3 regions of the Staphylococcus sp. MSU001 genome follow, and region 1 is predicted to be linked to each of the others. Evidence: predicted binding sites of a transcription regulator. Region 1 holds the regulator's gene; each other region holds the start of a gene.
The links. Region 1 encodes Rex, which represses fermentation and respiration genes when NADH is low (regulators of the CRP and FNR family bind a similar motif). Its sites were predicted from a motif close to TTGTGAAATATTTCACAA; they were not measured.
Positions count from the first base shown of each region.

Region 2: adhE (bifunctional acetaldehyde-CoA/alcohol dehydrogenase) is a predicted target of Rex. The motif match lies at 1,203-1,220, and genes of this name have one in related genera.
Region 3: ACVBFA_RS03435 (citrate synthase) is a predicted target of Rex. The motif match lies at 658-675, and genes of this name have one in related genera.

Region 1 covers NZ_JBRIKK010000007.1:99,943-102,156, reverse strand. Annotated here, with positions in the region: gene ACVBFA_RS04920 (ABC-F family ATP-binding cassette domain-containing protein) at 1-679, opposite strand, end outside; gene ACVBFA_RS04915 (redox-sensing transcriptional repressor Rex) at 1,026-1,661, shown strand; gene ACVBFA_RS04910 (hypothetical protein) at 1,801-2,082, shown strand; gene ACVBFA_RS04905 (YeeE/YedE family protein) at 2,169-2,214, shown strand, end outside.
Region 2 covers NZ_JBRIKK010000006.1:68,072-70,285, reverse strand. Annotated here, with positions in the region: gene ACVBFA_RS04160 (diacylglycerol/lipid kinase family protein) at 1-844, shown strand, start outside; gene adhE (bifunctional acetaldehyde-CoA/alcohol dehydrogenase) at 1,241-2,214, shown strand, end outside.
Region 3 covers NZ_JBRIKK010000005.1:23,999-26,212, reverse strand. Annotated here, with positions in the region: gene ACVBFA_RS03440 (amino acid permease) at 1-398, opposite strand, end outside; gene ACVBFA_RS03435 (citrate synthase) at 746-1,867, shown strand; gene icd (NADP-dependent isocitrate dehydrogenase) at 1,910-2,214, shown strand, end outside.

The DNA of each region.
Region 1 (2,214 bases):
CTAAAAAATATCTATCATGACTGATAATCACAATTGCTCCTTTAAAGTACTTTAAGTAATCCTCTAACCACTTGGTTGTTTCCATGTCTAGATGGTTAGTTGGTTCATCAAGAAGGAGTAGATCGGGTTCTTTAAGTAACATTTGAGCAAGAGAAAGACGTGTTTTTTGACCACCACTAAAATCATTAATAGGCTTGTTGAAATCGTTTTCTGTAAAGTTAAGCCCGTGCAGTACTGTTTTAATTTTACTTTCATATTGATAACCATCTAATTGCTCATAACGATTAGTTAAAGTTTCATATTTTTCAATATGTGATTGATATTCATCGGATTCATAATCTTGTCCATTTCGTGCAAGCCAATCTGTTTCATCCTTAATTAAATTTTCAATTTTTTTAATGTGTTCAAAGGGCTTAGACATTTCTTCAAAGACAGTAGCTTCTGAATTGAGTGTCATTTGCTGAGTTAAATAACTCATTGTTAAATTTTTGATTTTTGATATATGACCACTATCGTAATTTTCAACACCTGCTATGATTTTCATTAATGTCGATTTACCAGCTCCATTACGGCCTACTACGCCGATTCTTTCGCCAGTTTTCACCTCAAAATTAACATCTGTGAAGATATCTTCACCATCGAACGATTTGGAGATGTCATTAAGTTGTAAAAGTATCATTCGATTCTCACCTTTCTATGTATTTGAAATAGGTTTAAACTATATATAAAGTATTTGTTTTTGAATATTTAAATTTTTGTTAATTCTATATTATCGAATTTTAAATAGAAAAATAAATTGTGTACGTTGTCTTGAAATGATGTTAAACTCAATTACCTCTATTCTACAGTATTCATAGAACACATGAAACTAGGATATTTATTTTTAAAAATTAATAATGTATAATGTTTAAGTATTCGTTGTAGACAATTATTTGTATTATGAGATGACATTCAACATATGTTTTAACTCATTTACTGATTTTAAAGATACATGCATAATATACGCGAAAAAGGGGGTTAGATATATGTCAGATGATTTTAAAATTCCTCGCGCTACATTAAAACGTTTACCTTTATATTACAGATTTGTCAGTATTTTGAAAGGTAAAGGTATAGATCGTGTTAATTCTAAAACAATAAGTGAAGCACTACAAATTGATTCAGCTACAATAAGAAGAGACTTTTCATACTTTGGTGAATTAGGAAAAAAAGGATATGGATATAATATAGATAGTATGCTTGAATTCTTTAAATCAGAATTAAGTGAGAGCGATCAAATTAAAATTGCCATTATAGGTATCGGTAATTTAGGGCGTGCATTACTTACATATAACTTTTCAATACATGATGAGATGACAATTACTGAAGCTTTTGATATTAGATCAGATATTATAGGTGAAAATATTGGTGACGTTGTGGTAAAACATAGCGATGATATCAAAACGACATTAGAATCAGAAGATATTGATGTAGTCATTTTAACAACACCAGATAATGTAGCTCAACAAGTTGCTGATGAACTTGTGAAAGCCGGTGTTAAAGGTATACTAAACTTTACACCACGTCGAATTAAAACACCCCAAGATGTCCAAGTACATCATATTGACTTTGGTATAGAGTTACAATCATTATTGTTCTTCATGAAAAATTATAGTAAATAATTAATAAAAATCACTTTAACATAGTACTCTCAATTGAGAGTGCTTTTTTTATATTAAACAGTTACAATAGATTATAAATACGAAACTTTTTTAACAAAAATTGTAAGTTGATATTTATTGAAATGGGAGATTGAAACAAGTGACTCAAGAAATAAATTGTAATTTCAAACCACATATTCCTAGAATAATGACAGTTCCTGGTATATTGTTGATACGTGAAAATAAGTTGGAGTTTCAGGCATATAATCAAAACAATAATCCATTCAATATCCAATTCGAACTCTCTAGCATTGTGCGGTATAGAATATCTAAAGGTTTATTAGGAAATAAATTGTTTATTTATTATTCTGATGGAGAGTGGTATAAATTTAGTAACTTATCTAAAAATGACTTAAACAAACTCACAAAATATTTATATTAAAAAATAATAAAGAAAATTAAGAATTTGCAAAATATTGTCCTTTCTACTATAATACCTTAGTATTTATATCGGAAAAAGGTGATAAAATGGTTTGGACAATTATAAGCGGACTAGTCGTTGGCATATTGCTAG
Region 2 (2,214 bases), on a different contig from region 1:
AGTTGCAAAATCTCTTAGTTCAATGTGTAAACACCTCTCTCTTCAACTCAGTGAAAATAAAGGCGATATTATTAAATATTGTAAAGCTATTAAAAATGAAAATTACAGTTCTGATGTAGACATTTTATTTATTTTAGGTGGAGATGGTACACTTAATGAACTAGTAAATGGCGTTATGCAATATCAATTAGATTTACCAATCGGTGTAATACCAGGTGGTACCTTTAACGATTTTACAAAAACACTTCAACTGCACCCTAATTTTAAAATAGCTAGTGAGCAATTATTAACATCGCACGTTGAATCATATGATGTGTTAAAAGTGAACGATTTATATGTACTTAATTTCGTTGGACTAGGCTTAATAGTACAAAATGCAGAGAATGTTCAAGATGGTTCTAAAGATATATTCGGTAAATTCAGCTATATTGGATCAACTGTTAAAACGTTATTAAATCCTGTTAAATTTGATTTCTCATTGACTGTTGATGGTGAAACAAAAGAAGGAAATACTTCGATGATGTTAGTAGCAAATGGTGCCAATATAGGTGGTGGACAAATTCCGCTAACCGATTTATCATCACAAGATGGAAGAGCAAACACATTTGTATTTAATGATCAAACACTAAATATATTGAATGATATATTAAAAAAACGTGATAGTATGAATTGGAACGAAATCACGCAAGGTATTGACCACATATCAGGAAAGCACATCACACTCTCAACAAACCCTAGTATGAAAGTGGATATTGATGGCGAAATTAACTTAGAAACACCAATTGAGATTGAAGTATTACCCAAAGCGATACAACTTCTTACTGCAACTGAACAAAATAATTAAAATAAATTTTACTTATTCTTTATCAATTTATTTTAAAAGCATGAGCGACTGAGACATTAATGATTGTCTCAGTTTTTATTTTAAAAATTGATAACATCGTTAGTCGTGTGGGACGATAATTTCATTACAATATCCTTATTATTTTTAGTATGAATACTTACAATAAATTTTTTAAAATTTACTTCTTTTAAAAATAGATTTTTTTAATTACCAAATACGTTTTGTTCCCTTTGTATCAAGTCTTACACATTAATCCCGACTAAATATACAGATTAACAACGTGTTCATATAAACATCACAATTGACTCTTTAATAGTCTGTATTTTCTTTTAATTTGAAAAAAGGTGTACTATAATGTTTGTGAATTATTTCACAATATCTAAGGAGTGGTTGTATATGTTATCTGTAACTAAAAAAAATACATATGAATCAAACAAAGATGAAGTTACACAAATGATTGATTCATTAGCAGAAAAAGGACAAGAAGCTCTAAAAGAATTATCTAAAAAATCTCAACAAGAGATTAATGACATTGTACATCAGATGAGCATGGCTACTGTTGATCAGCATATGCATTTAGCTAAACTCGCTTACGACGAAACAGGTAGAGGTATTTATGAAGACAAAGCTATCAAAAATTTATATGCCTCAGAGTACATATGGAATTCAATCAAAGACAATAAAACAGTAGGTATCATAGGTGAAGATAAACAAAAAGGATTAACGTATGTAGCTGAACCTATAGGCGTTATTTGTGGAGTGACACCAACGACCAACCCTACATCTACAACTATTTTCAAAGCAATGATTGCTATTAAAACAGGTAATCCAATTATTTTCGCATTTCATCCAAGTGCACAACAATCATCAAAACATGCTGCTAAAGTCATTTTGGAAGCAGCAATAAAAGCAGGTGCTCCTAAAGATTGTATTCAATGGATAGAAATACCATCAATTGAAGCAACTAAACAATTAATGAATCATAAAGACATTGCTTTAGTTCTAGCGACTGGAGGCTCTGGAATGGTAAAGTCCGCATATTCGACAGGTAAACCTGCATTAGGAGTCGGTCCAGGTAATGTTCCTACTTATATTGAAAAAACTGCACATATCAAACGTGCTGTTAATGATATCATTGGTTCTAAAACTTTTGATAATGGTATGATTTGTGCTTCTGAACAAGTCATGGTTGTTGATAAAGAAGTATACTCTGACGTCGTTAAAGAATTCAAATTACACCAAACATATTTTGTTAATAAAAATGAACTACAACAATTAGAAGATGCCATCATGAATGAAGATAAAACTGCAGTCAAACCTGACATAGTTGGTAAATCTGCTGTAAATATAGCGAAATTGTCAGGAATTAG
Region 3 (2,214 bases), on a different contig from region 1:
ATTAGAATAAGTACACAAAATAAAGCACTAATCCAATTAGGTATGTCTGGGAACCAAAAACTTATATATTTGGCAACTGCAGTCACTTCAGCCATACCAGTAATAATCCAGCATAGCCAGTAAGTCCAACCAGTTACAAATCCTGCGAACGGTCCTATATATGTGTTGGTCACGTCAGCAAAAGATTTGAAGTTCGTATTTTGAATAATAATTTCTCCCAATCCACGCATGAACATAAATAACATGAACCCTATAATAATATAAGTAAGTAATATTGAGGGACCAGTCATTGCGATAGTTTGTCCGGCACCTAGGAACAGACCAGTTCCTATAGCACCTCCGATGGCAATTAATTGAACATGTCTATTGCTCAATTCTCTTTGTAAATTCTCAGCCATAAGACAACTCCCTTACTATAAGATATATATATTATGCACTTATAATGCAATTTATACAATTCTTTTCGAAAAAAAGTGTGAAAATTCACCATAATTATTATTAATATTTTTTAATCATTCTTGATAACTAAACGAAAAGACATAATCAATTGTGATTTTTTGGAGGAGATAAGTATGGGGAAACCTGTGTTGTTAGGGGTTTTAGATGGCAAATATTATAAGTGGTGACTAGTGATTTTTCTTGTACTGATATGAGAATGTTTTTAATGTTTCACAAATTGTTTGAATTTAGCTATAATATTTATTGAAAGCCATTTCATAAAGAAACAGTAAAGGGGAAATTTATCATGGCAGAATTAAAAAGAGGTTTAGAAGGGGTTATTGCAGCTGAAACTAAAATTAGCTCAATAATTGACAGTCAGTTAACATATGCGGGCTATGATATTGACGATCTCGCAGAAAACGCGCAATTTGAAGAAATAATTTTTTTACTATGGAATTATAGACTTCCTAATGAAAAAGAGCTAAGTGAATTAAAAGAAAAATTATTTGATTATATGACTCTTAACACTAGAGTATACAAGCATTTTGAGGAGTATGTGACAGATCATGTACATCCAATGACTGCTCTACGTACATCAGTATCTTATGTAGCTCATTTTGATCCAGAAGCGGAAAATGAATCTGATGAGAATAAATATGATAGAGCTATTCGTATTCAAGCTAAAATCGCTTCTTTAGTAACGGCTTTCGCTAGAGTTAGAGACGGTAAAGAACCTGTTAAACCTAATTCTGAACTTAGTTATGCAGCAAATTTCTTATATATGTTAAGGGGAGAACTACCAACAGAAGTTGAAGTTGAAGCATTTAATAAGGCATTAATTTTACATGCTGATCATGAACTTAACGCATCTGCATTTACAGCACGTTGCGCAGTATCTTCGTTATCAGATATGTATTCAGGTGTTGTTGCAGCTATTGGTTCATTAAAAGGACCATTACATGGTGGCGCAAATGAACGAGTGATGTCAATGCTTAAAGAAATAGGTAGCATTGATAATGTTGATCACTATTTAGATGAAAGATTTGCAAATAAAGATAAAATTATGGGCTTTGGTCATCGTGTTTATAAAGATGGTGATCCAAGAGCTAAATATTTAAGAGAAATGAGCCGTAAAATCACTGAAGAAACAGGGCAAAGTGAACTGTTTGAAATGTCATTAGCCATTGAGAAGAGAATGAAAGAAGAAAAAGGACTTATTCCTAATGTCGATTTCTTTAGTGCTACAGTCTATCATAGTATGAATATTCCACATGATTTATTCACACCAATATTTGCAGTAAGTCGTGCTTCTGGTTGGATTGCTCATATTTTAGAGCAATATCGAGACAATAGAATTATGCGACCAAGAGCTAAATATATAGGTGAACAAAATCGTAAATATGTGCCTATTGAAGAAAGATCATAAAATAAATTAGTATTATAACTTAAAAATATGGAGGTTAATTGTATGTCTGCAGAAAAAATAACACAGGGTAAAGATGGTTTAAATGTACCTAACGAACCTATTATTCCGTTTATTATTGGTGATGGTATTGGACCTGATATTTGGAAAGCAGCTAGCCGAGTAATCGATGCAGCTGTTGAAAAAGCGTATAATGGAGAAAAACGTATAGAATGGAAAGAAGTTTTAGCAGGTCAAAAAGCTTACGATGAAACTGGAGAATGGTTGCCACAAGAAACGTTAGAAACAATTAAAGAATATTTAATTGCTGTTAAAGGTCCTTTAACAACTCCAATTGGTGGTGGAATTCG